Regions from separate parts of the Arthrobacter sp. 05N33_2 genome, predicted to be linked through region 2. Evidence: predicted binding sites of a transcription regulator. Region 2 holds the regulator's gene; the other holds the start of a gene.
The links. Region 2 encodes LexA, which represses DNA repair genes until DNA is damaged. Its sites were predicted from a motif close to TCGAACANNTGTTCGA; they were not measured.
Positions count from the first base shown of each region.

Region 1: a site for LexA is predicted at 5,811-5,826, ahead of AC1DHX_RS12695 (LexA family protein). Genes of this name have one in related genera too.

Region 1 is NZ_JBFTNJ010000028.1:20,701-28,142, forward strand. It holds gene AC1DHX_RS12660 (ClpX C4-type zinc finger protein) at 1-119, shown strand, start outside; gene AC1DHX_RS12665 (LLM class flavin-dependent oxidoreductase) at 305-1,327, opposite strand; gene AC1DHX_RS12670 (hypothetical protein) at 1,511-1,813, opposite strand; gene AC1DHX_RS12675 (NmrA family NAD(P)-binding protein) at 2,225-3,163, opposite strand; gene AC1DHX_RS12680 (hypothetical protein) at 3,310-3,690, opposite strand; gene AC1DHX_RS12685 (hypothetical protein) at 3,697-4,014, opposite strand; gene AC1DHX_RS12690 (Y-family DNA polymerase) at 4,059-5,357, opposite strand; gene AC1DHX_RS12695 (LexA family protein) at 5,366-5,797, opposite strand; gene AC1DHX_RS12700 (SCO1664 family protein) at 6,057-6,824, opposite strand; gene AC1DHX_RS12705 (DUF3090 domain-containing protein) at 6,824-7,378, opposite strand; gene AC1DHX_RS12710 (MSMEG_4193 family putative phosphomutase) at 7,403-7,442, opposite strand, start outside.
Region 2 is NZ_JBFTNJ010000009.1:39,599-62,542, reverse strand. It holds gene AC1DHX_RS07415 (ribonuclease J) at 1-974, shown strand, start outside; gene AC1DHX_RS07410 (FtsK/SpoIIIE family DNA translocase) at 1,245-4,232, shown strand; gene pgsA (CDP-diacylglycerol--glycerol-3-phosphate 3-phosphatidyltransferase) at 4,254-4,892, shown strand; gene AC1DHX_RS07400 (CinA family protein) at 4,889-5,431, shown strand; gene AC1DHX_RS07395 (helix-turn-helix domain-containing protein) at 5,571-6,023, shown strand; gene AC1DHX_RS07390 (MarR family winged helix-turn-helix transcriptional regulator) at 6,122-6,631, opposite strand; gene AC1DHX_RS07385 (DUF3046 domain-containing protein) at 6,673-6,909, shown strand; gene recA (recombinase RecA) at 7,112-8,164, shown strand; gene AC1DHX_RS07375 (regulatory protein RecX) at 8,151-8,786, shown strand; gene miaB (tRNA (N6-isopentenyl adenosine(37)-C2)-methylthiotransferase MiaB) at 9,001-10,476, shown strand; gene miaA (tRNA (adenosine(37)-N6)-dimethylallyltransferase MiaA) at 10,661-11,566, shown strand; gene dapF (diaminopimelate epimerase) at 11,618-12,571, shown strand; gene AC1DHX_RS07355 (class I SAM-dependent methyltransferase) at 12,552-13,166, opposite strand; gene hflX (GTPase HflX) at 13,740-15,338, shown strand; gene AC1DHX_RS07345 (ATP-dependent DNA helicase) at 15,331-17,481, shown strand; gene lexA (transcriptional repressor LexA) at 17,593-18,342, opposite strand; gene AC1DHX_RS07335 (LysM peptidoglycan-binding domain-containing protein) at 18,875-19,309, shown strand; gene AC1DHX_RS07330 (histidinol-phosphate transaminase) at 19,378-20,496, shown strand; gene hisB (imidazoleglycerol-phosphate dehydratase HisB) at 20,568-21,194, shown strand; gene hisH (imidazole glycerol phosphate synthase subunit HisH) at 21,191-21,940, shown strand; gene AC1DHX_RS07315 (hypothetical protein) at 21,941-22,099, shown strand; gene priA (bifunctional 1-(5-phosphoribosyl)-5-((5-phosphoribosylamino)methylideneamino)imidazole-4-carboxamide isomerase/phosphoribosylanthranilate isomerase PriA) at 22,141-22,887, shown strand; gene AC1DHX_RS07305 (SseB family protein) at 22,902-22,944, shown strand, end outside.

The DNA of each region.
Region 1 (7,442 bases), on a different contig from region 2:
TGGGAACCGCGCGTCAACGGCGCATCAGCTGGGCGCGCATTGGCGCGGCTCTGGGCATGACCCGGCAATCGGCGTGGGAACGCTTTCAGCCCCCGCCGCCCATTACCCCCGGCGGCTGACGCACCTGAGGGTGAGGCCGCGTGCCAGCATCTCTTTCGCTCTGACCTGGTGGCTTCCGCCGCGTTGTTGTGGGATCGATGCCGTCCGAAATGGACCTCAGGTGCACACAGCGGTCCCGCAGTAGAGCGTCGACACCGCCGAAATTAACCGCGACTGCAGTGCCCGGGGAATCTGTCACGAGGGGTCAGCGCCAGCCGAGCTGCGGCGCCACATACTTCAGGATCGACTCGATGACGTGGGCGTTGTAGTCGACACCGAGCTGGTTCGGGACCGTGAGGAGCAGGGTGTCTGCCGCGGCGATCGCCTCGTCCTCGGCCAGCTTCGCGGCCAGCTCGTCCGGGGCACCGGCATAGGAGCGGCCAAAGACCGCGCGCGTCTTCTCGTCGATGTTGCCCACCTGGTCGGAGCTGTGGCGGTCGCGGGCGAAGTATTGCCAGTCGCGCTCGTCCGTTAGCGCGAAGATGCTGCGGCTGACCGAGACGCGCGGCTCCCGCTCGTGCCCCGCCTCCTTCCAGGCCTGCCGGTAGAGCTCGATCTGCTCGGCCTGCTGGACGTGGAAGGGCTTGCCGCTCTCATCATCCTTGAGCGTGGAGCTCTGCAGGTTCATGCCGAGCTTCGCCGCCCAGATGGCCGTGGCGTTCGAGCCGGAGCCCCACCAGATGCGCTCGCGCAGGCCCCTCGAGTGCGGCTCCACGCGCAGCAGGCCCGGAGGGTTCGGGAACATCGGGCGGGGGTTCGGCGCCGCAAAGCCCTTGCCAGTGAGCACCTCGAGCAGACGCTCGGCGTGCCTGCGGCCCATGTCGGCGTCCGACTCGCCCTCGGCGGGGGCGAAGCCGAAGTAACGCCATCCGTCGATGACCTGCTCGGGTGAACCCCTGCTGATGCCCAGCTGCAGCCGGCCGCCCGCGATCAGGTCGGCCGCGCCAGCGTCTTCCGCCATGTAGAGCGGGTTCTCGTAGCGCATGTCGATTACGCCGGTGCCGATCTCGATGCGGCTTGTCCGGGCCCCGATCGCGGCGAGCAGAGGGAACGGGGAGGCGTATTGCTGCGCGAAGTGGTGGACTCGGAAGTAGGCGCCGTCCGCACCCAGCTCCTCGGCCGCGACCGCGAGGTCGATCGCCTGCAACAGCGCGTCCGACGCGGTGCGCGTGCCGGAATCCGGGTGGTCGGTCCAATGGCCGAAGGACAGGAATCCGATGTTCTTCACACCGGAAACGAACATGGTGGCGGCGGTTCTTATTCCCACTTGATCGTGTCAGGTATTTCTGGCCCCCGGAAGGGCATGGCCTCATCCCGACAGGCGCCTGTGTGCGGTGTGGCCGTCAAGGACGAAGCGGATGAACGTCGCAATCTGGCCGGAGCCTGGCGCCCCTTAGGCGGGACCGGGGGATCAGCCGGCCGAGTAGGGGGTCCGGAAGAGGGTGATTCCCCATTCCGGGTTGTGCAGCACGATTCCAGTCTCCCGCTGTGCAAACTGAAACGGAGCCTGAAGGTATCGTTTCATCCGCGCCTGTTCCTGGTCCCACGGGAAGTTGCACGTGCCCAGGGAACTTTCCAGTGTCCCCACATCCGGCGTGATCGTTTCGCCGGCAATGCTGACCGTGACCGCATACGAAGCGCAGGGGATACGCACGGTCATCAACGTGCGGCCGCCAACGCTGCCGAACCGTATCGCGTAATCGCCGGAGCTCATTCCCGGATCACGGGGCACAGAAGCCGGCGTAATGGAACCGGATGTGAAGTACTGGCACTCCAGCGCTCCATTGCCTACGACTTTCTCTGCACGCTGTGGCAGGCATTCATCTATACCGTGCCCGGGGGTAGGCGGAATCGGCGGAGCCGGGGTGAGGGTCATGCCTGGTGACAGTCCGGCGCCCGTCGATGGTGCGGCCGTGGCGGCGGGCGGTTTGGTGACCGTTTGCTCGCCGGCCGACTTGCTGAGTGGGGGAGTTGACGCGCAGGCCGCGGTTAGCGCGACGACGGCGAGGCATACTACGGACAGCAGTGTCGGCGTCGTGTGCATTCCATAACGAGCGGGTCCCCCGGGCGCGGCCATGATCCGAACCCTAGGGGTTCGGGGCTTGTCCGTGCAACAACCCCCAGGCTAGGGGACCGGGGCCGGTGAACTCTGCTGCACGTGCTGGTCCAGGACGTCCCGGGCGGTGGTCCACGTCCGGCTCCCGTACCGGTCGTTGCTGACGTAGTTCAGGGTCGCGTCGCCGCTGAACATGCTGGCGAAGTACTGCATGCCCTGCCACGGCGGGAACGGCTTGTCAGAGGCCGGCATGAGGGCTTTGACGACCCGGCTCATAGCAGTCAAGGAGCCGACGCTGCCCGCGTAGAGGAGCCCGAATTGCGTTCCGGTCAGGTCGGACATGGTGGCTGCCAGGGTCCTTGCCGTGACCTGGTCTCCGGCGATCTGAAGGACGCGGGGCGCCCGATCGTCGAGGGCGGCGGCGGCGGTGTAGGAGGCAGTGTCATCCTTCGTGGTGAAGTCGAGCACCTGGTCGGCGTCGGACCAGAAGAGCACCCGACGCCGCGAGAACAGGATCATGGGAGCCTGCCCGGAGAGCATGTCGGTGAAGGCGCCATTGAGGATGGAAGTGGCCCGGATTTCGGTGGCATCCAGCCGCTGTGCAAAGTCTCGGCGGAACTGTAAGTTCCGGTTGCTTCGGGGGCGGATTCCGCGGTAATCGATGGAGTAATCGGAAGGGATGAAACGCGGTACGCCCACCGCGGCCGCCGCCTCCAGCAAGCGCGATTGGGCGTCGAAAATTGCGCTGTCCACGCCGTTGATCGCGGAGACTACGCAGTCAACATCCGCGCAGGCCCTTCGGAGGGCCACCGGATCGTCGTAGCCCGCCTGGATCACTTCGACGCCTTGGGCGCGGAGCTGCGCAATGCGCTCCGTGCTGGTCCCAGGCCGTGTCAGGACCCGAACGGTGGCCCCCAGGGCGACCAAATTCTGCAGGATACGCCCGCCGAGATCGCCGGTGGCGCCGGCCAGAAGGACAGTGCCCGGAGTGGGAGTCGTCGGGATCATGGTTCGCACCTCAAGTGTCGGGCGGAAAGGGATGGTGGGCTAAAGACTACCAACGGCAGGGCAGCTGCGATTCCCGCGTGTGACTCAATGCATCCCGGGCCGGACTGATCAGCGGAACCGTTGGACGTCGGTTCGCGGGCCGGCCTCTACTGCCAGCGGTGGGATTCCAGCGCGCGAAACAGGGGAGCGCGGCCGCTTTTCAGATGGTCAACGGGGCGGGACCCGCCGAGTTCCCGGCAGGGTGTAACCATCCAGGCCGTGAAGTAGTTGTGCGGAACCTTCAGTTCTATGGCGCGCTGGAAGAGGTCGACGACGGTCGGGTGGAGGTGGCCGCCGGCGACGAATTGGAATCCCGGGCAGAACGTGCCGTCGTCGATGAAGACGCGGACGAGCTGCTGCATTACAGGGTCGGGGTCGTCCATCAGTTCGGCGAGGCGGCGGCGGACCTGTTCCAGGGCGGGCAGCGTGAATTCTTCCCTGATCCCCGCCCAGATCTGGTCGTTGATCGGCTGACGGTTCAGTGTCACCGTTGCCTAGCCGCCGTCGCTGATGTCGTCCAGGAGCCACTGGACGGAGCGTGGATTCCGGCGCAGCGTGAAGGTGCGCAGCGCTGAATTAGCCCCCAGCCGGGCCTCGACGCGCCAGTATTCGGTACCGGCCGGGTTGGCGCCAGCGGCGGCCGTGCATCGGGTGCCCCGCCCGGCGTCACCGCCGATCCAGTGCCGGGATTCGGTGGCCGGATCGACAAGCCAGATCCGTCCGTCGTGCCGGATGGCAAGGGGCTTGCCTGCCGGGTCGAGCCGGACTTGAAGGTCAAGGGTTCGTGTGGGGTTTTCGGTGCTGAGGGTCATGGGGGTGGTCTTTCGTGGTGCGGTGCTGCGGGGGCGTGTTGGCGTTAGGCGGCTTTGACGAGGGGGAGTTCGTCCCAATGGGTGGTGTAGCGGGGGGAGAGCATGTCCCGTTTCATGGTCCAGTCCGGCCCGCCCCGTATGCCGGCGTGGCCGAGGCCGATGGAGCCGCGCCCGTATCGGCGGGTCACATCTTCCAGGAGGGTTCCGATGTGGCGTTCCTCGTGCGGATTTTGGAACAGGGCCAGCGGTGCCTGGTTGCCGGTGGGCCGCAGGTCGGTGACCATGATGCCGGCCCGGGCGTATTTGATGCCTTCCTGGATGTGGGGCAGGAGGGCGTGGGCGGCCCGGGTGAGCAGGACGGGATCGGCGGTGGGCATCGGCAGCGGCACGCACACCGAGGGGTAGGAGGTGTCGTTCGGGTTGAAGTGCGAGGTGCCGGCGAAGGCGGTGAGGACCTTGGCCTGGAGGCTGTATTTGGCCAGCCGTGCCGATGCCTGCTGGCCGTAGACGGACAGGACCTGCCGCATGCCGGCGGCGGTGGTGATGGGGGTGGCGAAGGAGCGCGAGAAGATGAGCTGGTCCCGGCCGATCCGTTCTTCCTCCATCGGGATGCACGGCGTGCCCTGCAGCTCCAGGACGGTGCGCATCATGACCACGGAGAAGCGGTCCCGGATCATCACCGGGTCGGCCCGGGACAGGTCAAGGATGGACTGAAGCCCTAAGGCGTTGAGGCGTTTGGTCAGGCGCGTCGCGACGCCCCAGATTTCGATCACAGACAGCCGGCCCATCAGCGCTTCTCTGGTGGCGGCGGGCACGGAGTCCCAGTGGCAGACCCCGTCGAAGGCCGGGTTGTGCTTTGCCCATTTGTTGGCCAGTTTCGCGAGGGTCTTGGTCCCGGCGATCCCGACGCAGACCGGAACCCCCACGTTGCGCCGCACGGCTGCCTTCATGGTCTGGCCCAGGACCAGCAGGTCCTCCGGCGCGCCTTTGACGCCCAGGAAGGCCTCGTCGATGCTGTAAACCTCCAACCAAGCGCTGTAGCGGCCCAGCAGTTCCATCACCCGGGCGCTGATGTCCCCGTAAAGCTCGTAGTTGCTCGAGAGGGCAACAAGTCCCCACTCCTTCGCCCGCGGGGCGAGTTTGAACCATGGTTCACCGAGGCCGATGCCGAGAGCCTTGGCTTCCGGGGACCGGGTGACGGCGCACCCGTCGTTGTTGGACAGTACGACGACGGGCCGGCCTTCGAGGGACGGGTCGAATGCCCGCTCGGCCGAGGCGTAGAAGCAGTTCACATCCACGTGCGCGATCTGCGGCATCCGCCGCATCGGGGAGGGCTTAGACATGGTGTGCCTCAAACATGGTGCAGGCAGCGGGTCGCGACGCCCCAGATGACCAGATCCGACAGGGACGGAACGCGGATGTCCGGGTAGGACGGATTCTCCGCCTGCAGCACGACGCCGGCGGCCGTGATCCGCAGCCGCTTGATGGTCAATTCTCCGTCCAGGACGGCTATGACTACGGACCCGTCCTTGGGTTCCAGGGCCCGGTTGACGATCAGTTCATCCCCGTCGCTGATGCCGGCGCGTTCCATCGAGTCTCCGGAGACCCGCACGACGTACGTGCTGGTGATGTCCTTGATCAGATGCTCGTTCAGGTCAATCCGCCCATCAAAGTAGTCCTGCGCCGGCGATGGATACCCGGCCGCGACGGGGACCGGAGAGATCAGCACCGACAGCAACGACATGCCCGCGTCTATCACGCGGGGACCGACAACAACGCCCACAACACACCCTTATTCGAATATATGTTCGATACATTCAGTGTAGCCGGATGGGCCGACAAAAGTTGGACTCTGCCCATATCCCTCGGCTGCGCGGGCAGCGCGGTTTCTCCTCAACATCCCAACACCTGACTGAAGGGGTGCTGTATATGGGACGCTCGGCGCGTCGTCTGCGGAAGGTGGGGCCTGCGGGCTTGGTTGAGCGTAGGCGCTGTTATCGGCGTTTGGGCAGCCAAATTTTGACAGTTGAGCCGCAATTCCCTTAGAACAGCGGCCAGGGCACCGCCGACATCTCACCGCTCGGAGCCGGAAACCGCCCTGCCAAGCGCAACCGTGCGCAGCGCGCGGCGAGCGATGCGATTTCTTCGGCGCTGAGCAAGTCCGCCAGGTTTCGGCCCAGCCCACCGTGCAGTCCTTCGCTGACACGATCGATGCCGTCGCGTTCCTCGGCGGTCAGAGCGTCTCCCAGCCATCCCCACAGCACCGTGCGCAGCTTGTGGTCACGGTGAAAGGTGAGCCCATGGTCCACGCCGTGCCGGTGTCCGTCCGTCATGGCAAGAATGTGGTCGCCTTTGCGGTCGGCGTTGTTGACGACCATGTCGAACACCGCCATGCGTCTGAGCGCCGGCGAGTCTTCGTGAACGAGGGCGACCATCCGTCCGTTCTCATCCCGTCCCTCGAGAACATGTTTCCAGCCCGTCTCCGGCACTTGGTCCGTCGCGACCAGGTTCACGGCGCTTTGGGCGGGGTCTTGCTCCTGCCAGAGCTGCACCATTCCTTCGCCCAAAGGACCATCGCGCAGCCAGGTGCGCGGCACCACGTCCCAGCCTAAGACCTGCGAGACCAGGTAGGCGGCCACCTCCCGGTGAGCCAGGGTGCCGTGGGGAAAATCCCACAGCGGACTTTCGCCTGCTATGGGCTTATAGACGACCACCACGTCGCCGATGCTGCCCAGAAATGTAGCGTTTGAAGCCGTCGTGATACGGCCGGTGAGCGTCAGCTCGGCGGTCACTAGGTCCGGCGCTGGCATCAGACCTCGGGAAGGGTGCAGATGTGCCCGTCGGCGTCTATGGGGTAACCGCAGAGCGGGCACGTCGGACGCCCGGCGCCCACGATCTCACGGGTGCGCTTGGCGAATGCGCGGGCGGTGCCGACCGGCATTCGCACCAGCAGCATTTCGGACTCGTTAGCGCCGCCCTCATCAAGCGGTTCCTCGTTGTCATCAGCATCGACATCGGCGATGGGGTAGGCCTCTATTACGACCTGGGCCGTGGTTGGGTCCCAACCTAAGCTCATGGCGCCGGTGCGAAACTGCTCCTGAACGGCCTCGAGCTGGTCATTGTCGACAAGTTCAATGGGAGTGCTCGTGGGAACGCTGAAGGGGTTGCCCTCGACGGTGATGAGCTGGTCGAGAATTTCGTCGATCTTCTCCGCGAGCAGAGCCGACTGCTGCTTCTCCAGGGCAATACTCACGATCTGCGTCCCTGCGCGCACCTGCAGGTAGAATGTGCGCGCCCCTGGAAGGCCAATGGTGCCGACGACGATTCGATCAGGCCAGGCAAACTCGTGAACACGTGTAGGCATGTCAGTATTTTAGGCACATGAGGTTCATGGCGCCTTTTGCCCTGCACCGCCGCCCACCGGCGCA
Region 2 (22,944 bases):
CGTCCTTCTCCTCGCACGTGCACCGCGTCCAGCAGGTTCTCGATGCCGCCGCCAACCACAACCGCAAGGTTGCCTTCGTGGGCCGCTCCATGGTCCGGAACATGGCCATCGCCGCGAAACTGGGCTACCTGGAGGTCCCGGCCGGGATCCTGGTCGACATCAAGAACATCGACAACCTGCCGGACAACCGGGTTGTGCTGATGTCCACCGGCTCCCAGGGCGAGCCCATGGCCGCCCTGTCCCGCATGGCCAACGGCGACCACCGCGTCGTCGTCGGCGAGGGCGATACCGTCATCCTTGCGTCCAGCCTGATCCCGGGCAACGAAAACGCCGTCTTCCGCATCATCAACGGACTGCTGAAGCTCGGCGCCGACGTCATCCACAAGGGCAACGCCAAGGTTCACGTCTCCGGCCACGCTGCCGCCGGCGAGCTGCTGTACTGCTACAACATCCTTGAGCCGCTCAACGCCATGCCGGTGCACGGCGAAACCCGCCACCTCATCGCCAACGGCAAGATCGCCCTCGAATCCGGAGTGCCGGAGGAAAGCATCCTGCTCGCGGACAACGGCACAGTGATCGATCTTCGCGACCACCAGGCCGACATCGTGGGCCAGGTCGAGGTTGGCTTCGTCTACGTCGACGGCTCCAGCGTCGGCGAGGTCACCGAAGCAGACCTCAAGGACCGCCAGACCCTCGGCGATGAGGGCTTCATCTCCATCATCACGGTCATCCACCGTGCCACCGGCAAGGTGGTGTCCGGGCCGGAAATCCACGCCCGCGGCGTGGCCGAGGACGATTCCGTCTTCGACGAGATCATCCCCAAGATCAATGAGGCCCTCGAAGAAGCCGTGCTGAACCGCACGGACCACACGACGCACCAGCTGCAGCAGGTCGTCCGCCGGGTCGTCGGCACGTGGGTCAACCGCAAGCTCCGCCGCAAGCCCATGATCATCCCGGTGGTCCTTGAGGCGTAAGCCTCAGGTGGTTCACTGGGCGTAAGCCTCAGGTGGTTCACCGGGCGTAAGCCTCAGGTGGTTCGCCGGGCGTAAGCCTCAGGTGGTTCACCGGGCGTAAGTCCTTCACTCGCACCTGGCGCATGCCTGGTCAACGGCCTTCCCCGCCATCCCGCAGCCTGAGCGCCGCGGGAAGCGGGGGAGGCCGTTCCCGTTGGTGGTGGCGGCAACATGATCCCGGACGCCCGGAAATTCGGGGTTTTCGGTCCGGCATCCGGTACCGTGGCGGGTATGGCGACTCGTACTTCTTCCGCGCCTAGAGGAAACTCAAGCGGCAAATCAGGCAGTTCTCCCGGCCGGGGGTCCCGTCCCGCCGCATCCAAATCCGCCCGGCCGCGGGGAGCCGCAGGTGGCACCGCAGGTGGGACCGCAGGTAGAAACACAGCCACCGCGCGGACCCGGCAGTCGGCCGTTGTTGAGCCGCACCAGCCCTGGGTGGTGAGGGTGCTGGCCGGTGCCTGGCTGGGCATCGCCCACGTGATCGGCGCCGGCATCCGGCGGGTCGGCCACGACGTCAGCGACCTCGCCCCCGAGGAGCGCCGCGACGGCGCCGCCCTGTTCAACCTGGCCCTGGGAGTCTTCGTTGCCACCTTCGCGTGGTGGGGGTTCCAGGGCTGGCTCCCTGACCTCGTGTTTGCGATCGTCAACGGCACGTTCGGCTGGATGGCCCTGCTGCTGCCGCTCATGCTGTTCGTGTGCGCCTTCCGCCTGTTCCGCCAGCCCGACGACGGCCGCGGCAACAACCGGGTCGGCATCGGTTTCCTCATCATGACGTTCGCCGGTTCCGGGCTGGCCCACATTATTGGCGGCCAGCCGACCGTCGCCGACGGCTTCGACGGCCTGCGCCGGGCCGGCGGCATGCTTGGCTACCTCGCCGCCGCCCCGCTCGCCGCCGTGCACACCGCCGTCCCCGTCGCGGTCTACGGCCTGCTGGCCTTCACCTCGCTGCTGATCGTCACCGCCACGCCCTTCGGCGCGATCCCGGGCCGCCTGCGCGACGCCTACGAGCACCTGATGGGCATCGACCTGCAGGACGACGACGGCGGCGACCGCCACGACCGCAGCTACCTTTACGAGAACGACGCGCCGGCCCCGCCCAGGAAGAAGCGCAAGCGCCTCTTCGGCAAGGACCACGACGACGAGTCCGGTCTGGAAGGCTACGTCGGCGACGAGGCCTTCGAACGCGCCCTCATCGCAGATGATGAAGCAGCGGACGCACCTCCGGCCAAGGGCGCGAGGGGCAAGGGGCGCTCTGGCGTCGCAGCCGACGCCGCGCCCGATGTCGCGCCCGGCGTCCGCCGTCCCACCCAGGCCGAGATCGCCGTCGAAAAGATCAAAGCCGCCCAGGGGCTCGGCACGGCAGGATCCGCCGGCGCTGCGGCGGAGTCCAGCGGCGACGCCACCGAGGCCATCCCGCTGGTCACTCCGGGGATGGTGGCCGCGGGATCGCTCAATGCAGCCGCTGCGGCCGCCAAGGTCCCCTCCAACCCGGTCGCGCCCGCACCGCTGCCCACCCCCATTCCGCAGCGCACCGAGCAGCTTTCCCTGGCCGGCGACGTCACCTACACCCTGCCGGCGTCGGACGTGCTGACGCCCGGTTCCATCCCCAAGGAACGCACCGAGGCCAACGACGCGATTGTCGCCTCGCTCACCGAGACCCTCAACCAGTTCAACGTGGAGGCGCAGGTCACCGGCTTCAGCCGCGGCCCCACCGTGACCCGCTACGAAATCGAACTGTCCCCGGGCACCAAGGTGGAACGGGTCACCGCCCTGTCCAAGAACATCTCCTATGCCGTGGCCAGCTCGGATGTGCGCATCCTGAGCCCCATCCCGGGCAAGTCGGCCATCGGCATCGAAATCCCCAACACGGACCGCGAAACCGTGTCCCTGGGCGACGTGCTCCGCAGCCAGAACGCCCGCCGCACCGACCACCCCATGGTCATGGGGGTCGGCAAGGACGTCGAGGGCGGGTACGTCGTGGCCAACCTGGCCAAGATGCCGCACCTGCTCGTGGCCGGCGCCACCGGTGCCGGTAAGTCCTCGTTCGTGAACTCGATGATCACCTCCATCCTGATGCGGGCCACCCCGGACGAGGTCCGGATGGTCATGGTGGACCCCAAGCGCGTGGAACTCACCGCCTACGAGGGGGTCCCGCACCTCATCACCCCGATCATCACCAACCCGAAGAAGGCGGCCGAGGCCCTGCAGTGGGTGGTCCGGGAAATGGATGCCCGCTATGACGACCTCGCGAATTACGGCTTCAAGCACATCGATGACTTCAACAAGGCTGTCCGGGCCGGCAAGGTCCACCCGCCGGTGGATTCCAAGCGCGTCATCAAGCCGTACCCATACCTGCTGGTCATCGTGGACGAACTCGCCGACCTCATGATGGTGGCCCCGCGCGACGTCGAAGACTCGATTGTCCGCATCACGCAGCTGGCCCGTGCGGCCGGCATCCACCTGGTCCTGGCCACCCAGCGCCCGTCGGTCGACGTCGTGACCGGCCTGATCAAGGCGAACGTGCCCTCCCGCATGGCCTTCGCCACCTCCTCTGTCACCGACTCCCGGGTGGTCCTGGACCAGCCGGGCGCCGAGAAACTCATCGGCCAGGGCGATGCCTTGTTCCTGCCGATGGGGGCCTCGAAGGCCATGCGTGTCCAGGGTGCCTGGGTCACCGAGTCCGAGATCCACAAGGTCGTCGAGCACGTCAAGGGCCAGCTCAAGGCCGTCTACCGCGACGACGTCGCGCCCGAGGCGCAGAAGAAGCAGATCGATGACGACATCGGGGACGATCTCGAGGTCCTGCTCCAGGCAACCGAGCTCGTGGTCACCACCCAGTTCGGCTCCACCTCGATGCTCCAGCGCAAGCTCCGCGTCGGCTTCGCGAAGGCCGGCCGTCTCATGGACCTGCTCGAGTCCAGGGGAGTGGTGGGGCCCTCCGAAGGTTCCAAGGCGCGCGACGTGCTGGTCAAGCCCGATGACCTCGCCGCAGTGCTGGCCGCGATGAAGGGACAGGACGGCCCGGTGTCCGCCGACTCGCAGACCGCGGCGCTGAGCGATAACGCCAACGCGAACATCGCCCAGGGCGGTTACGCCGAGGACCTCGTGGCGGCGGACCTGGAGAACCGCACCCAGGCGATCGACTACCACGACGGCGCCGACGGCGGTTCCGGCGACGAGGACGGCTCAGAGGACGCCTGGTCGCTCACCGGCCGGTAGCGCAGACGGTAGCCTAGGAAGGTGAATAGCGCCGAAGCCAACGCCGGATCCGCCTCGCGGATCTGGAACCTGCCGAATGTCCTCACGATGCTGCGGATAGTGCTGGTGCCGTTCTTCGTCTGGTTCCTCCTCCTCGACGCGCCGGGGCTGCAGGCCCAGAACGGCGTCTGGCGCTGGGCGGCCGCCTTCGTTTTCGCGGTGGCCATCTACACGGACAAGCTCGACGGCGACATCGCCCGGTCCCGCGGCCTCGTCACCGACTTTGGCAAGATTGCCGACCCGATCGCCGACAAGCTCCTGATCGGTTCCGCGCTGGTCATGCTCTCCTTGCTCCAGGAACTGCCCTGGTGGGTCACCATCCTGATCCTGGTCCGGGAGTGGGGCATCACCGCCCTGCGTTTCTTCGTCATCCGCTACGGCGTTATCCCGGCCTCGCGCGGCGGCAAGCTCAAGACGGTGGTGCAGACGGCGGCCATCTTCCTCTACGTCCTTCCGTTGGCATCCCTCGCCCCGTGGCTGGGCGTTGTGGCGTTCATCGTGATGATGGCCGCCTTGGCCATCACCCTGTGGACCGGCGGCGAATACGTCATTGAGGCGCTCAAACTGCGGGCGGCCGGCATCAAGGCAGAGAAACAACGTTCAAGGGAGAACAAGCCATGAACCAGCCGGACCCCGTTCCTCACCCCAACCTGCACCCCAATCTGCATCCCAATCTGCACCGCCTGGCGGAGCAGGCCGTCACCGGCGCCCTCGGCCGCGGCCTGACCGCCGCCACCGCCGAATCCCTCACCGCCGGGATGGTCACCGCCGTGCTGGCCGACACGCCCGGCGCCTCCGGGATGCTGCAGGGCGGCGTGGTGTCCTATGCCAACAGGGTCAAGTCCGACGTCCTCGGCGTCCCCGCTGAGCTGCTCGACGCCGTCGGCTCCGTGGACGGCCAGGTAGCCGCAGCCATGGCCGACGGGGCGCGCCGCATCTGCGGCGCCGATATCGGCGTGTCCACTACCGGCGTGGCCGGTCCCGAACCGCACGACGGCAAAGCGGTGGGCACGGTCTTTGTCGGCATCGCCACGGCGGAAGGATCGACGTCGTACCCCTATTCCTTTGACGGCAGCCGCGCCGAGATCCGCGCACTTGCGTGCGGCGCCGCGCTGGAACGTCTGCTGGAGGCCCTATCTTCCGAAGGCTACCGGGCGTAAAGTTGCCGGGAACAAAAGTTGATTCCGAATAGTTGTTACATTGTGTCGCTTCCAAATGAGGGAGGCGCCTAGGATGAAAACATCAGCAGAGTCCGCCCCCACCGGCGGACTCGACAGTACGAGGAGCAAGGCGATACAGATGGTAAAGCAGCCCGTATCCGTAAACGGCGTTGTCCGCTGGAAGGATGTGGGCCTCGCCGATCAGGCCAAGAGCGAACAGAAGGAGCGCAAGATGGTTGTACTACGTCACGAAATCGGTGATGTCCTGCGCGATGTCCGCCAGCGCCAGGGCCGTACGCTCCGCGAAGTCTCGCACAGTGCCCGCGTTTCCCTGGGCTACCTGAGCGAAGTGGAACGCGGCCAGAAGGAAGCCTCCTCGGAGTTGCTCTCCTCGATCTGCTCGGCCCTCGATGTTCCGCTTTCGAGCATGCTCCGCGAAGTCAGCGACCGCGTCGCGGTCGCCGAGGGCGTCGCGGTTCCGGACACCGTTCCCCAGGAGTTCGCGCAGCGCTATGGCCGCGACCTCGACCGGGAACTGAACTCCGATCTCTCCGACGAGCTGGCCAAGGGCCTCCTTTCCGGGGCGCGCTAGCAGCCAGCTCACCTAAGACCTAAGACACAAAAGAGGACCTCCGGCCCAGGCCGGAGGTCCTTTGTCGTGTTTCGGTGACCAGGGTTCCCGGTGGGGGGTCAGGCGGGCTCGTCCCGGGGGAAACCGTCGCGCTCGTAGGTGGCATTGAGCTTGGCCATGTACATGGCCAAAGCCTGCAGATCCTCGGCCGGCCATTCCGCCAGGCGTTCCCGGAACACCTCACGCCGTGCGTCCTGGACCTGGTGCATCCTTTCCTCGCCTTCGGACGTCAGCCGGATGGCCTGCGCCCGGCCGTCCAGCGGGTCAGCCTCCTTCGACACCAGCCCGAGGCCCTCGAGGAAGGCGATCTGCCGGCTCACCGATGGCTTGCCGACGCCGATGCAGGAGGCTAGGTCGGTCAGCCGGATGGGGCCCTGCTGGCGGATCACGCTGAGCAGGCCGTAGGCGGCGGGTTCCATGTCCGGGTGGACCTGGCGCGAGAGCTGGTGGGAAATCGACCGGCCCCGGCGCCAGAGCAGGCTCAGCTGGTTCTCGACGGCGTCCAGGGCGGCGTCCGCGCCGGCGGTATCGGGAGCGGGATCTCCCGCGGACTCAGTTGGGTTGCTCATGGCAACCATTCTAGAGTCCCCGGCCGTGAGAGACTTTACTCGTGCGAATCAGTGACTTTTGGCGGCTTATGGACGACGAGTTCGGCGCGGGATACTCCCGCGTCCTGAGCAGTTCGCTGGTCCTGGCCGGGGTCGGAGGCCGCACCGCGGACCAGGCGCTCGGCGCCGGAGTTCCGCCGCGCCAGGTGTGGCTTGCCATGTGCGACGTCCAGGACGTTCCGCCGGAACGCCGCCTGGGCCGCGACGTCAAACCCCGTGACACCACCGGGCCCCGCTGACGCCTGCGTCGTCGCGCTGACGCCTGACACGCCGTCCGCTTGTTCGAATATCTGTTCGGATAGCGATATGCTTTTTTTCAGACCGTTTTCCACATAAGTGGTTCTCCCGACAACTTTGTCGGAGGGTGCCAGTAGCGTCAGTGATGACAGACAAAGGCCTCCACGGCCACTCCACAGCGAGAAAGTATTAGAGGTGTGAATCATGGCCGCAGCCCCGGATCGCCAGAAGGCGCTCGACGCAGCGCTTGCCCAGATTGACAAGCAGTTCGGCAAAGGCTCGGTCATGCGCCTCGGCGATGAAGTCCGTGCGCCCATCGAAGTCATCCCGACCGGGTCCATCGCACTCGACGTCGCCCTGGGAATTGGCGGCCTGCCCCGCGGCCGCGTCGTGGAAATCTACGGTCCGGAATCATCCGGTAAGACCACGGTCGCGCTGCACGCGGTTGCCAATGCCCAGCGCCAGGGCGGCATTGCCGCCTTCATCGACGCCGAGCACGCCCTCGATCCGGAATACGCCGCCAAGCTGGGCGTCGACACCGACGCGCTCCTGGTCTCCCAGCCGGACACCGGCGAGCAGGCGCTGGAAATCATGGACATGCTTATCGGATCCGGCTCCCTTGACGTCATAGTCATCGACTCCGTGGCCGCCCTCGTTCCCCGCGCGGAAATCGAAGGCGACATGGGCGACAGCCACGTGGGCCTGCAGGCCCGCCTGATGAGCCAGGCCCTGCGTAAGATCACCGGCCGCCTGAGCCAGACGAAGACCACGGCCATCTTCATCAACCAGCTGCGTGAAAAGATCGGTGTCTTCTTCGGCTCCCCGGAAACCACCACCGGTGGTAAGGCGCTGAAGTTCTATGCCTCCATCCGCATCGACGTCCGCCGCATCCAGACCCTGAAAGAGGGCGCCGATTCCGTCGGCAACCGCACCAAGGCCAAAATCGTCAAGAACAAGATGGCCCCGCCCTTCAAGATCGCCGAGTTCGACATCATCTACGGCCAGGGCATTTCCCGTGAGGGCGGCATCATCGACATGGGTGTCGAGCACGGCCTGATCAAGAAGTCGGGCTCCTGGTTCACCTACGATGGCGACCAGCTGGGCCAAGGCATGGAGAACTCCCGCCGCTTCCTGCGCGACAACCCGGAGCTGGCGGCCGAACTCGAGCGCCTGATCAAGGAAAAGCTCGGCGTTGGCGTCAAGGCCCCGGCTGAGACCGAAGAATCTCCGAAGCTGAAGGCCGTTGACGGCTTCTAACAGCCGGCGGCGCAAAGGGGCAGGATTTCCATCACGGAATCCTGCCCCCGGCTTTGCCGGCCCGGATCAGCCGGCGGACCGCACCGATGGCGCGGATTCGCCGGCCGGGCAGGACCGGGACGCGGACCCCGCGGCGGTGGCGCGTGCCATCGTGCTGCGGCAGCTGACGAATTCGCCCAAGAGCCGGCTGCAGCTCTCGCGCAAGCTGGCCGAGCGCAACGTCCCTGAGGACGTCGCGGAGGCCGTGCTGGACCGCTTCGAGGAAGTGCGGCTGGTTGACGACGCCGAGTTCGCCGACATGTGGGTCCGCAGCAGGTCCCAGACGCGCAAGCTCGCCAAAGGGGCCTTGCGGCGCGAACTTGCGGACAAGGGCATCGACCCGGAGATCGCTGCCGGTGCACTGGACCAGCTCAGCGACGCCGACGAGGAAACGGCCGCCCGGGAGCTCGTGGAGCGCAAGCTGCGGGGATTCACCGGCGGCGAAGACCGGGCCGAACGCGACAAAGTTACGCGCCGCCTCGCGTCAATGCTGGCCCGCAAGGGATACCAGCCGTCGCTCGCCTTCCGGGTGGTGGGTGAGGTGCTCGATGCCGCCGCCGGCCAAGCGGGGGACGGGGATTAGGACCGCCGGGCCGGGGTCTGCGCTGGCCCAGCCGCTGCCCACTACCCTTACCCGTTACCCTTAACAGGTGAGTTTTACCATTCCCTCCCCAACGGCCGGCACGACTTCTCCGACAGCGCCACCGGCGGTGCAGCCGGCAGGGCCCCAGACATTCGGTGCGGACCCCGTTTCCGCACCGGAAAGTCCCGCCCCGGCCCAGCCCCGCACCTACCAGGTGCGCACTTTCGGCTGCCAGATGAACGTGCACGATTCCGAGCGGATGGCCGGCATGCTGGAAGCCGCAGGCTACGTCCCCTCCTCCGGCGAGCTGGCCGACGTCGTGGTCTTCAACACCTGCGCGGTCCGGGAAAACGCCGACAACAAGCTGTACGGCAACCTCGGCATCCTCGCCCCGGTCAAGGCAGCCAACCCGGGCATGCAGATCGCCGTCGGCGGCTGTCTCGCGCAAAAAGACCGCGAGACCATCCTCAAGAAGGCCCCGTGGGTGGATGCCGTGTTCGGCACCCACAATGTCGGTGCCCTGCCGGCGCTGCTGGACCGGGCCCGCCACAACAATGAGGCCCAGCTGGAGATCCTCGAATCGCTGGACGTCTTTCCGTCCACCCTCCCCACCAAGCGGGACTCCGTCTACTCGGGCTGGGTATCGATCTCGGTGGGCTGCAACAACACCTGCACCTTCTGCATCGTCCCGGCCCTGCGGGGCAAGGAAAAGGACCGCCGCCCCGGCGAGATCCTGGCCGAAATCCAGGCGCTCGTGGACGACGGTGCCATCGAGGTAACCCTGCTGGGCCAGAACGTGAACTCCTACGGCGTCGAATTCGGCGACCGGCAGGCCTTCTCCAAGCTCCTGCGCGCGTGCGGCGACATCCCGGGCCTGGAGCGGGTCCGGTTCACCAGCCCGCACCCGGCCGCCTTTACCGACGACGTCATCGACGCCATGGCCGAGACGCCCAACGTCATGCCGCAACTGCACATGCCCCTGCAGTCCGGCTCGGACAAGGTCCTCAAGGACATGAAGCGGTCCTACCGCTCGACCAAGTTCCTCGGCATCCTGGACAAGGTCCGCGAGAAGATCCCGCACGCCGCCATCTCCACCGACATCATCGTCGGGTTCCCCGGCGAGACCGAGGAGGACTTCCAGGCCACCCTCGACGTCGTGGCGAAGTCCCGGTTCGCCACCGCCTTCACCTTCCAGTACTCCAAGCGGCCGGGCACGCCCGCCGCGGACCTGCCGGACCAGCTGCCCAAGGCCGTGGTCCAGGAACGCTTCGAACGCCTCACGGCACTGCAGGACCGGATTGCCGCCGAGGAAAACGCCCGGCAGCTTGGCCGCCGCGTCGAGGTCATGGTGACGGCGCAGTCGGGCCGTAAGGCTGGGGAAACCCACCGCCTCTCCGGCCGGTCCCGGGACCAGCGGCTGGTGCACTTCTCCGTGCCCGCCGGAGCCGAAGTGCCCCGGCCCGGCGATCTGGTGACTGTCACCATCACAGAGGCGGCGGCGTTCCACCTCGTCTCCGACCCCGCCTCGGCCGAGGACTACAGCCTGCGCCGGTCCCGTGCCGGCGATGCCTGGGACCGGTCGCAGGCAGATTCCTGCGGCGCCCCGGCCAGCCCGGCGGGCAAGACCAGCGCGTCGGGCACCTCCGGCGTGTCGCTGGGCATGCCCAGCCTCCCGGTCCGCGGCCGTTAGCGCCGTGCCCGGCCCGCAGGGCGCTCCCCGGAACGAAGCAGTCCAGAACCCAGCAGCCCGGGCCACAGCGGCCGAGGACACAGCCCGGGCCTTGGCGGTCGAGGGCACTGCCCAGCAGGACACGGCCCAGCAGGACGCTGCCCAAAATGCGGCGGCGCAGGGGGCACGGCCGGCCGCGCCGCCGGTGATCGCCGTCGTCGGGCCGACCGGATCCGGCAAATCAGACCTGGCCGTTTCCCTCGCCCTTGAGCTCGACGGTGAAGTCATCAACGCCGACTCGATGCAGTTCTACCGCGGCATGGATATCGGAACCGCCAAGATCACCGAGGTGGAGCGCCGCGGTGTGCCGCATCACCTGCTGGACATTCTGGACGTGACCGAGGAAGCGAGCGTCTCGGACTTCCAGCAGCAGGCCCGGGCGTTGATCGCCGACATCCACGGCCGGGGTAAGCGCGCCATCCTGGCCGGCGGCTCCGGACTCTACGTCCGCGCCGCCCTCGACGTCCTGGAATTCCCCGGCACGGATCCGGACATCCGCGGCCGGCTCGAGGCGGAACTGGCTACCGCGGGCCCCGCGCCCCTGCGGCAACGGCTCGAGGCAGTGGACCCCGTCTCCGCGGGCAGGCTCGGCGATGAGCGCAGGATCATCCGCGCCCTGGAAGTCTTCGAGCTCACCGGGCGGCCATTCAGCTCCTTCATGCCGGCCCGCCAATACTTCCAGCCTGCCGTCCAGATCGGACTCGAGGTGGACCGGGAACTGCTCCGGCAGCGCCTGGCCGACCGGGTCCACGCGATGGTGGACCGGGGGCTCCTGGACGAAGTCCGCCGGCTGGACGCAGCAGGGCTCCGCAGCGGCCGGACCGCGCCGCGGGCCCTCGGCTACGCCCAGTTCCTCCGGGTGCTCGACGGTGCCTTCAGCGTGGAGCAGGCCGCGGACGAAACCATCATCGCCACCCGGCAGTTCGCGCGCCGCCAGCTGACCTGGTTCCGTGCGGATCCCCGGGTCACCTGGCTGGGCTGGCACGATCCTGACCTCGTGGCCGAGGCCGCCGGCCTCTGCCGGGCGACGCCGGTTCTGCCTCCGGCGTAGCGCTTGGGTCACGGTGCCGGAGCGGTCGGGGCGGAACGGTAACCTTGGAGCATGGACGAATCCCAAGCCGTAGCCGCTGACCGTACTGCCGGCGATACCGCCCCGCTGAGCGGCCTGAAGTTTTCCAAAGGCCACGGAACGGGCAACGACTTTGTCCTGATCGCAGACCCCAACGGCGCGCTCGAGTTGAGCCCGGAGCACGTCGCGGCGCTCTGTGACCGGCACCGTGGCATCGGCGGCGACGGCCTGATCCGGGCCGTGCCTTCCCGGCTCCTGCCCGAGGGGCAGCAATTGCTGACCGCGCACCCCGATGCCGAGTGGTTCATGGACTACCGCAACGGCGACGGCTCGCTCTCTGAGATGTGCGGAAACGGAGTCCGCGTCTTTGTGCACTTCCTCATCGCCGAAGGCCTCGTGGACCTGCCGGCCGGCGAATCGCTCGTCATTGGAACCCGGGGCGGTGCCAAGACGATCGTCCGGACGGCTGCGGGCTACGCCGTGGACATGGGCCCCTGGGAATTCATTTTCCCGGGCGAGGCGACCGCGCGGGCCATGGACTCGCTGGTCAGCGCCGACGGGCTCGAAGTCGCACGGCCCGCCCTCTCCGTCAGCATGGGCAACCCGCACACTGTCGTGGCCCTGGCCGAAACAGCCGAACTGGAGGCCACGCAGCTGTTCACGGCCCCCCGGGTGGACCCGACGCCGCCGCACGGCACCAACGTCGAATTCGTTGTGCCCTCCGAACCACTGGTCCACGACGGCACCGGCACCATCACCATGCGGGTCCACGAGCGCGGAGTGGGGGAGACCCAGTCATGCGGCACGGGCGCCTGCGCCGCCGCCGTCGCGATTCGCCACTGGGCCGGCCAGGGCGCACCGGACGCGTGGAACGTCCACGTCCCCGGCGGCGTCGTCGGCGTGAAATTCTTCCTGGGCCCGGAGGGGCACGAACACGTCGAACTCAGCGGCCCGGCCGTGATCGTCGCTAGCGGGACGCTTTCCTGATTCGAAGGATCCGGAACGACTTCGACGTGCTCTCCCGGGTCACGCTGAAGCTGGCGTCGAGCTCCGCCGAGAGCCAGCGCTGCAGCGAGTCCGAGCCGAGGTTCTTCTGGACCACGAGCCAGGCCGATCCGCCCGGCGCCAGCCTGGGAATCCACAGGCGCAGGAGGGCATGAAGCTCATCCTTGCCGATCCTGATCGGCGGGTTGGACCAGATGGTGTCAAAGCGCAGGTCGGGGTCCACGGCGTCCGGCGTGCTGGCGGATACGTTGTGCAGCCCCAACAGCCCGGCGTTTTCATTGGTCAGGGTCACGCAGCGTTCGTTCACGTCCACCGCGTAGACCTGGGCGTGCGGTGCCCGCAGGGCCATGGTCAGGGCGATCGGTCCCCAGCCGCAGCCGATATCCAGCAGGTTGCCCTGCGGCGACGGCGCCGGGACGTCGGCCAGCAGCACGGCCGTCCCCTTGTCGATCCCGTCCGGGCTGAAGATCCCCGAGGACGTCTGCAGCCGGCGCGTCTCGCCGGCAAGATCCACAGTGAGCGGCTTACGGGTAAAGGGCCCGGCCGGCTGGGCGCTGAAATAGTGTGCAGACTCCATAATGGGCCAGATTAGTTCGCGGCCAGCCCGTATGGGAAACCGGGTGGGAGCGCCAGCGTCTGCTACGCTACAAAACATGATCTTGATCTCCAAGTAGCCGGCACGGGTCCCGTCCCGTCCTTGTCAGGGACGCCGAGGGACTCCGTAGCGATGCAGGTAAACGCCTTCCGCTGAGTGCGCCATTGCAGGGGTGAGTTTTCTCACCCGCGGGCGCCCGCACCACTTGGAATCCAGCCATTTCCCAGGCACCGTGTCTTGCTGGCACAGTTTTTCGAGCACCGTGCTCCCTGGCCCGCTCCCGGGCCCGGCGTGGCGGAGGCACCTACCTCAACGTGTTTGCACCGGCACCGGCACCGGCACCGCCCACACAGCCAGTGTCCCCGCAGCCAGGCGCCGTAGCCGCCTCTACCGTCCCCAGCCACCGCTCCGCACAGAGCCAGCCCCGCCCCGGCGCCGTTGCCGCAGGCATTCCAGGAGGCCCGCATGACCCCCCGCCGTCAGCCCAGCGCGAATACCGCCCCACAGAGCAACAATCGGCACTATTCTGAAAGTGCCGAACCTTTAAAGGAGACCATGACCAGCCACCCCAACACCGGACCCGATTCAGCAGCCCAGGACATGAGCCCTGAAGAGATTCAAGCTGTAATCGACCGGATCCTTTCCAAGGACACCCCCGCCCCAGGCCGCGGCGGCGGCACCGGCCATGGCACCGCCGCCGGTGCTGGCACCAGCAGCCCGACGTCGGTGCTCGGCAAGGCGCAGGCCATCTCCCGCCTGGACGAGGTGTACACCAACTTCGACGGCGACCAGCAGGACCTTGAGGAACGGCACGCACTGCGCCGCAAGGCCGGCCTGTCCACCGAACTCGAAGACGTCACCGAGGTCGAATACCGGCAGTTGCGCCTTGAGCGCGTCGTCCTGGCCGGGCTCTGGACCGAGGGCACCCTCGCGGACGCCGAGAACTCCCTGCGCGAACTTGCTGCCCTCGCTGAGACGGCCGGCTCCGAGGTCCTCGACGGGCTCGTCCAGCGGCGCGCCAAGCCCGATCCCGGGACTTTCCTCGGCTCCGGCAAGGCACAGGAACTGAAAGCCATCGTGATGTCCACCGGTGCCGACACCGTCGTCGTCGACGCCGAATTGGCCCCGTCCCAGCGGCGCGGGCTGGAGGACATCGTCAAGGTCAAGGTCATTGACCGTACAGCGCTGATCCTGGACATTTTCGCCCAGCACGCCAAGAGCCGTGAAGGCAAGGCGCAGGTGGAGCTCGCCCAGCTCGAATACCTGCTCCCGCGCCTGCGCGGCTGGGGTGAATCGATGTCCCGCCAGGCCGGTGGCCAGGTGGGCGGCGCCGGTGCCGGCATGGGCTCGCGTGGTCCCGGTGAGACCAAGATCGAACTGGACCGCCGTCGGATCCGCACCCGGATGGCCAAGCTGCGGCGCGAAATCGCCGCTATGAAGCCTGCCCGGGAAACGAAGCGCGCCAACCGCCGTCGTAATGCCGTGCCCTCTGTCGCCATCGCCGGGTACACCAACGCCGGGAAGTCCTCGCTGCTGAACCGGCTGACCGACGCAGGGGTGCTGGTGGAAAACGCCCTGTTCGCCACCCTGGACCCCACCGTCCGCAAGGCCGAAACCGCTGACGGGCTGGGCTACACCCTGGCCGACACCGTGGGCTTTGTCCGTTCCCTGCCCACCCAGCTCGTGGAGGCATTCCGCTCCACGCTGGAAGAGGTCGCCGACTCTGACCTGATCCTGCATGTCGTGGACGTCTCGCACCCAGATCCGGAAGGCCAGATCGCGGCTGTCCGGACGGTCTTCAGCGAAGTCGACGCGCGCAAGGTTCCGGAAATCATTGTCCTGAACAAGGCCGACGCCGCTGACCCGTTCGTAGTCGAACGGCTCAAGCAGCGCGAGCCGCGCCACGTGGTGGTCTCGGCCCGCACCGGCGAAGGCATTCCGGAACTGCTCAAGGCCATCAGCGACGGCATTCCGCGGCCCAGCGTGAAGCTTGAACTGCTCATCCCGTACAACCGCGGGGATCTGATCAGCAAGCTCCACGAGAGCGACGCCGAGATCCTCAGCCTCGACCACGAGGAAACCGGGACCCGTGCCGTGGTGATGGTGCGTGAAGGACTCGCCGCCGAACTGGATCCCTTCATCAGCAATGACTGAGGCTGCGGTGACCAGGACCGACGCCGAACCAGCCGACGCCGGGCCGGCCGACGCCGAACCAGCTGACGCTGGGCCGGCCGACGCCGATACCGGCGCCGGTTCGGTTGCCGGCGCGGCCGGCGAGGAGTTTGTTGTTAAGCTGCTCGACCGTGCCGTGTCCGGCATGGGCGGGCAGAGCCGCGATGGCCAGCACGAAATGGCCCGGCAGGTGGCGCGCGCGATAGACAGCGGCGATCACCTGCTGGTCCAGGCCGGCACCGGCACCGGCAAGTCGCTGGCCTACCTGATTCCGCTGATCGCGCATTCGCTGACCAGCAACAAACCCACCCTGGTCTCCACCGCCACCCTGGCACTGCAAACGCAGATTGTGGGCCGGGACCTGCCCAGGCTGCTCAAGACCATCACCCCTGCCCTGGAGCGGCCCGTCAAGGTCGCCCTGGTCAAGGGCCGGTCCAACTACGTCTGCCGGCACAAACTCGAGGGCGGCTTCCCGTCCGAAGAACCTTCCGAGGGACAGCTGTTTTCCCTCGGCGAGGACACGTCCGTGCCGCACTTCGCCGCCGCACTTGGCGGGCCGTCCTCCCAGCTGGGCAAGGAAGTTGTCCGGCTGCGCGAATGGGCCGAGGAGACCGCCACGGGGGACCGCGACGAGCTCATGCCGGGCGTCACGGACCGGGCCTGGCGCCAGGTCTCGGTCACCTCCATGGAGTGCCTCGGCGCGCAGAAATGCCCGCTCGCGGCCGAATGCTTCAGCGAACTGGCACGGCAGAACGCCGCCGATGCCGACGTCGTGGTCACCAACCACGCCATGCTCGCCGTCAGTGCCTTCGAAGGCCTGGCGGTCCTGCCGGAGTACGACGTCGTCGTGGTGGATGAAGCACACGAACTTCAGGACCGCGTCACGGGCGCGGTCTCAGGCCAGCTCTCCGTGGCGATGGTGCACGCCGCCGCGTCCGGGGCCCGGAAGCACACGGGCATCACCGTGGATGCGCTGAACAATGCCGCCGCCCACCTGGAGCTCGCCATCGACGGCGTCCCCAGCGGGCTGATGCCCAACGGCCTGAACAGCGAGCAGCTGGACTGCATCGACCAGCTGCGCGACGCGTGCCGCGCCGCCCTGTCAGATTCCAAGGGGGACAGCTCCGTGTCGGCGGACGGCGGACGGCAGCTGGCCCGCTCGCGCCTAATGGTCATCCTGGAGCTCTGTGAACGCCTCCTGGCGGCGCGCGAAAACCGCGAAGTCGTGTGGTTCTCCCGCAACAGCAGCTTCGACCCGGCGCAGGGCTACTCCCAGCCGGACGAGAGCGCGCCGGCGTGGATCAACGTTGCCCCGCTGAGCGTCGCAGGGCGGTTGCGCGAGGGCCTGTTCGCGGACCACACCGTCATCCTGACCTCGGCCACACTGGCCATCGGCGCTGCCTTCGAACCCGCCGCCGGCGGCCTGGGCCTGGTTGGCAACGGCGCCCCGAGCTGGACCGGCGTCGACGTCGGCTCCCCGTTCGACTACCCGAAGCAGGGCATCCTCTACGTAGCCCGGCACCTGCCCAAACCCGGCCGCGGAACGTCCCCCGAGGCCCTGGACGAACTCGAGAAGCTGATCCGCGCCTCCGGCGGAGGCGCCCTGTGCCTGTTCTCCTCGCGGCGCGCCGCAGAGGAAGCAGCCGAGGCCATGCGGCCCCGGCTGGGCCTCAGCATCCTGTGCCAGGGGGAGTCGACCATGACGGCGCTCGTGCGGCAGTTTGCCGACGAACCTGACACGTGTTTGTTCGGCACCATGTCCCTCTGGCAGGGCGTCGACGTCCCTGGCGTGTCCTGCCGGCTGGTGGTCATCGACCGGATTCCCTTCCCGCGGCCGGACGACCCGCTGATGACGGCACGTTCGCGGGCCGTGGCCCAGGCCGGCGGCAATGGCTTCATGGCCGTCTCGGCCACGCACGCCGCCATCCGCCTCGCGCAGGGCGCCGGACGGCTGATCCGCTCGACCTCGGATAAGGGCGTGGTGGCAGTGCTGGATTCGCGGCTCTCCACGGAGCGTTACGGCGGCTTCCTGCGCGCCGCGCTGCCGCCGTTCTGGCCCACCACCGATTCATCGATAGCCATGGCAGCCCTGAAGCGCCTGGCGAAAGACTCCGCGAAAGCCTAAGTCCCAACCGGGGCCGCCACCCTGCGCCGGAAATCCGCCGCGGGGTGGCCGCTCCGAACTGGCAGCATGCCCCGGATGGCTAAGGGGAGCGCAGTTTAGAGCAAGCGCAGTTTAGAGGGAGCGCAGTACCGATACGACCTTGCCCATGATGACGGCGTGGTCGCCCAGGATGGGCTCGTACTGGGTGTTTTGCGGCAACAGCCACGTGTGGCCGTCCCGCTGGCGGAAGGTCTTGACAGTGGCTTCGTCGTCCAGCAGGGCGGCAACGATATCGCCGTTCACGGCATCACCCTGGCGGCGGACAACCACCCAGTCGCCGTCGCAGATGGCGGCGTCGATCATCGAGTCGCCGGCCACCTTGAGCATGAAGAGTTCGCCATGGCCCACGAGTTGGCGGGGCAGCGGCATGACGTCCTCCACCACCTGGTCCGCGAGGATCGGCCCGCCGGCGGCGATGCGTCCGACGAACGGCACCATTGCCGTGTCAGTGGCGCTGGCGAGCTCGGTTACCGACAGGCCGCCGACGGCCCGCAAGGGGCTGGACTTCTCGATACCAGATATCGGTGTGGCCCCCTCGTCCAGGGTCAGCGGCATGAGCACTTCCATGGCCCGGGGCCGCTTCGGATCGCGCCGCAGGTAGCCGAGCTTTTCCAGTTGGGAGAGCTGGTGGGTCACGCTCGACAGGCTGGCGAGACCGACGGTGTCGCCGATTTCGCGCATGGACGGCGGGTAGCCCTTGTCCGTGACGGACCGCTGGATGGTCTCCAGGATTTTCTTTTGCCGGACGGTGAGGCTCTTGGGGGCCCGGGCGGGCTGCGGGCTCCGTGGGGTGGCCCTGCCGCCGGTGGCTTGTGCTGCCATGTTCGCCAACGCCTTTCCGTTCCGCCCGGCTGCCGTGGCTGCTGTCACCGGGAACTTCCGGCCTGAAATGTCAGACCCTGCTGATCAACTACGAATGAATTCCCACTGGTAGTTCGAAAGTGGGAGTTCGAAAGTGGTTGTCCTGTCCCTCAAAAATAGGCCAGCCGCAGACCTTTTTCAAACATTTGTTCTAGCGAGTCTCGACATCGTTCGTTAGTAAGTGCTAAAACAGAACAAGTAAGATTCGAATATGTGTTCGATTCCGACGATCTGGGTTCGCAGGCAATGTTCGGTTCTATGTTCGAAGGTTCGGCCGGTTGGCGGCGAGTACGTGAGTACGCCGGGCGGCAACTTATGGTCCAGGAGGGCTCAGTTCATGTCAGTTTCAAGCGCGTTTGACGGCACTAACATTCAGGGCGTCACGACCCGCCACCGTGGTGTTGGTCCGGGTGGCGCAGCGGATCGCCGCAGCATCGGACACGGCAACATCGGACCCGGCAGCATCGGACACGGCGGCCTCGACCAAAGCGGCATGGGCCAGGGCGTTTCCAGTCACGGCAACGTGTACCCGCTCAACGCCAGGCGCCGCGGCTCCGCGCCGTCGCGGGCGCAGCAAGGAGCCGCCGCCGCGGTTTCCGGCGGCCGGACCAAGCAGCCGCCGCTTCGGCTCACCCGGCGCGGACGCTTCGTCTTTTTCGGCGTCCCCCTGATTCTGCTGGCGGCGTTCATCCTGTCCTTCAGCGGATTCCTCAACGCTCCCGCGAAAGCGGCAGATTCCGCAGACCAGCTCTCGGTGACGCCGACCGTATCCGTCACAGTCCAACCGGGGGAGTCCCTCTGGGCCATTGCCGGGTCGGTGGCCCCGGAGCGCGATCCCCGCGATGTTGTGGCCGATATCGTGCAGTTGAACAATCTGGACGCCGCGCGTGTGATGCCGGGCCAGCAACTGTTTGTTCCGTCCAAGTAGCCACCCCCGGGTGCCGTCGCGGGCGTCACAGTTTCAGCGCCCGTCCCGCTACCACTTAAACTGGTCACGTGACTGACCAGCTTGAGCGCCTCAACCGACTGCCCCTCCGAACCAATCTGCGTGGCCTGCGTCCGTATGGCGCGCCGCAGCTGGACGTCCCCATCCTGCTCAACGTCAACGAGAACACCCATGGGGTCCCGGCCGATGTCCGCGCCGCGATTACCGAAGCCGTGAGCGCCGCCGCTGCCGGGCTGAACCGCTATCCGGACCGCGAATTCACCGAATTGCGCGAAGCCCTCGCCGAATACCTTGGCCATGGGCTGGACGCGGAGAACATCTGGGCCGCGAATGGTTCCAACGAAGTCCTTCAGCAAATCCTCCAGGCCTTCGGGGGCCCTGGCCGGACGGCCCTCGGGTTCCCTCCCACGTATTCGATGTACCCGCTGCTGGCCTCCGGCACGGATACGGAGTACGTCGTCGGGGCCCGCGCGTCCGACTATGGGCTCAGTGCGGAATCAGCGGCACAGCAAGTCCGCGAGCTTCAGCCCAACATTGTCTTCCTCTGTTCCCCGAACAACCCGACCGGCACGGGGCTGGGCCTTGATGTGGTCGAGGCAGTCTATGACGCCGGCGAGGCCAGCCAGACCATCGTGATCGTCGACGAGGCCTATCACGAGTTCGCCCACGACGGCACGCCCAGTGCTCTCACCCTGCTGCCTGGCCGGGAGCGGCTCATCGTCTCGCGCACCATGAGCAAGGCCTTCGCCCTCGCGGGTGCGCGGCTCGGCTACATGGCCGCGGCCCCGGAGGTCGCGGATGCCCTGCGCCTGGTGCGTCTCCCGTACCACCTCTCCGCCATCACCCAGGCTGCGGCCCTGGCTGCCCTGCACCACCGGGAGGCGCTCATGGCGGACGTCGAGGACATCAAGCGCCAGCGCGACCGGATCGTGTCGGAACTGACGCGGTTGGGCTTGACCCCGGCCGCGTCTGATTCCAACTACGTGTTCTTCGGCGGCCTCGAGAACCCCCATGAGGTTTGGCAGCGCATGCTGGACGCCGGTGTCCTCATCCGCGACGTCGGTATTCCGGGGCACCTGCGCGTCACCGCCGGCACTGAGACAGAAACCACAGCCTTCCTGGAGGCACTCGAACTCATCCTGGCCGGCTCCGCAAAGCCGCAGGCCTAGACTTGGTGGGGAGCCCAATCGTCCCCGCCAGATTGCCCAACACCCTGCCTTCTTCCAAAGGACACATCTACATGAGCACCACCGGATCCACCGCCGCCGAGGGCCGGACCGCACGCATGGAACGGACCACCAGCGAGTCCTCGGTCCTGGTCGAGATCAACCTGGACGGCACCGGCGTTTCAGACATCAGCACGTCGGTCCCGTTCTACGACCACATGCTGACGGCCCTCAGCAAGCACTCCTTGATTGACATGACCGTCAAGGCCACCGGCGACACCCACATCGATGTCCACCACACTGTCGAGGACGTGGCCATCACTTTCGGCGAGGTTCTGCGGACCGCCCTGGGCAACAAAGCCGGGATCCGCCGCTTTGGCGAGGCGACCGTTCCCCTCGATGAGGCCCTCGCGCAAGCTGTCGTGGACGTCTCCGGCCGTCCCTACCTGGTCCACGCCGGCGAGCCGGCAGGCCAGGAATACCACCTGATCGGCGGCCACTTTACGGGCTCCCTGACCCGCCACGTCTTCGAGGCGATCACCCTTCACGCCGGGATCTGCCTGCACATGAACGTCACTGCCGGGCGTGACCCCCACCACATCGTCGAGGCCCAGTTCAAGGCCTTTGCCCGTGCCCTGCGCGCAGCCGTCGAGCCGGATCCCCGCGTCGAGGGCATCCCGTCGACAAAGGGTGCTTTGTGACCGGCCCGGTGCTCCGCGACGGGGCCATCATCGACCCCGCCGCCGCGACCAAGCCGGTCTCCCCGCAGGGAAAGCCCACAGTTACGGTGCTGGACTACGGCTCCGGGAATGTCCGGTCCGCCGTCCGCGCGCTGGAGCGGGCCGGCGCCGAAGTCACCCTCAGCTCCAAGCCTGAGGATGTCCTCAATGCCGACGGCCTCGTCGTCCCCGGTGTCGGCGCCTTCGAAACCGTCATGCGCGAACTCAAGGCCGTTGACGCCATCCGCATGATCGGCCGCCGTGTCGCCGGAGGCCGCCCCGTGCTGGCCATCTGCGTCGGGCTCCAAGTGCTGTTCGAGGCCGGCGTCGAACACGGCACCGAAGCCGAGGGCATGGGGGAATGGCCCGGCAAGGTGGAACTGTTGCCTGCCGACGTCGTGCCCCACATGGGCTGGAACACCGTCGCCGTCCCCGAAGGGTCCAGGCTCTTCGCCGGGGTTGAGGACGAGCGCTTCTACTTCGTGCACTCCTACGGTGTCCAGAAGTGGGACTTCGACGTCATCCAGCCGCGGATGGCTGCGCCGCTGGTGACCTGGTCCGACCACGGTGCCCCGTTCATCGCGGCCGTGGAAAACGGCCCGCTGTGTGCCACCCAGTTCCACCCGGAGAAGTCCGGCGACGCCGGCGCCCGGCTGCTGCGCAACTGGGTCCAAAGCCTGCGCCCCGCAGCCCCGGACCGTACCGCAGCCCCGGAAGGGACCGCCTAGATGTGGTCCCTGGTGCTCATGGGCGTGGCCGGCCTGCTGGTTGGCGGCGGGATCTCCTTCCGCCAGCAGAAAAGTCCGCTCTGGGTGCAGATCGTTTTCTACATCCTCGCCGGCATGTCACTGCTGGCCGCCTACCTCCTGACCCTGCCGGCGTCCTGACCGCCCCTCCCCACCCCCATCCCCAAGCTGAGGACTCCACGATGACCACCGAAACCCCGCTGCCCGTACTCGAGCTCCTGCCCGCCGTCGACGTCGTCAACGGACAGGCCGTCCGGCTCGTACAGGGCGAAGCCGGCAGCGAGACGAGCTACGGCACCCCGCTGGAGGCCGCCCTCAACTGGCAGCAGCAGGGGGCTGAGTGGGTGCATCTGGTCGACCTGGACGCCGCGTTCGGGCGCGGCTCCAACGCCGAGCTCCTGCGCGAGGTCGTCGGCCGGCTCGATATCAAGGTGGAGCTCTCCGGCGGCCTTCGCGACGACGAATCCCTTGAGAAGGCCCTCGACCTCGGCGTCGCACGCGTCAACCTGGGCACGGCGGCACTGGAAAACCCGGAATGGACGGCCCGGGTGATCGAGCGCTTCGGCGACAAGATTGCCGTCGGCCTGGATGTCCGCGGCACCACCCTCGCCGGCCGGGGCTGGACCAAGGAAGGCGGGGACCTCTGGGACGTGCTCGGCCGCCTCGAGGACGCCGGCTGCGCCCGGTACGTCGTGACCGATGTGACCAAGGACGGCACGCTCCAGGGCCCCAACGTCGAACTCCTGCGCCAGATGGTCGAGAAAACGGGCAAGCCGGTGGTCGCCTCCGGCGGCATTTCCAGCCTCGAGGATCTCAAGGTCCTGCGCTCCCTGGTGCCGCTCGGCGTCGAAGGCGCCATCGTCGGCAAGGCCCTCTACAACGGCAACTTCACCCTGCCCGAGGCCCTCGACGTCGCCGGCCGCCGCTAGCGGCGAAGGCGCCCATGACGCACTCCCACGACACCCACGACCCCAATAACCCCCACG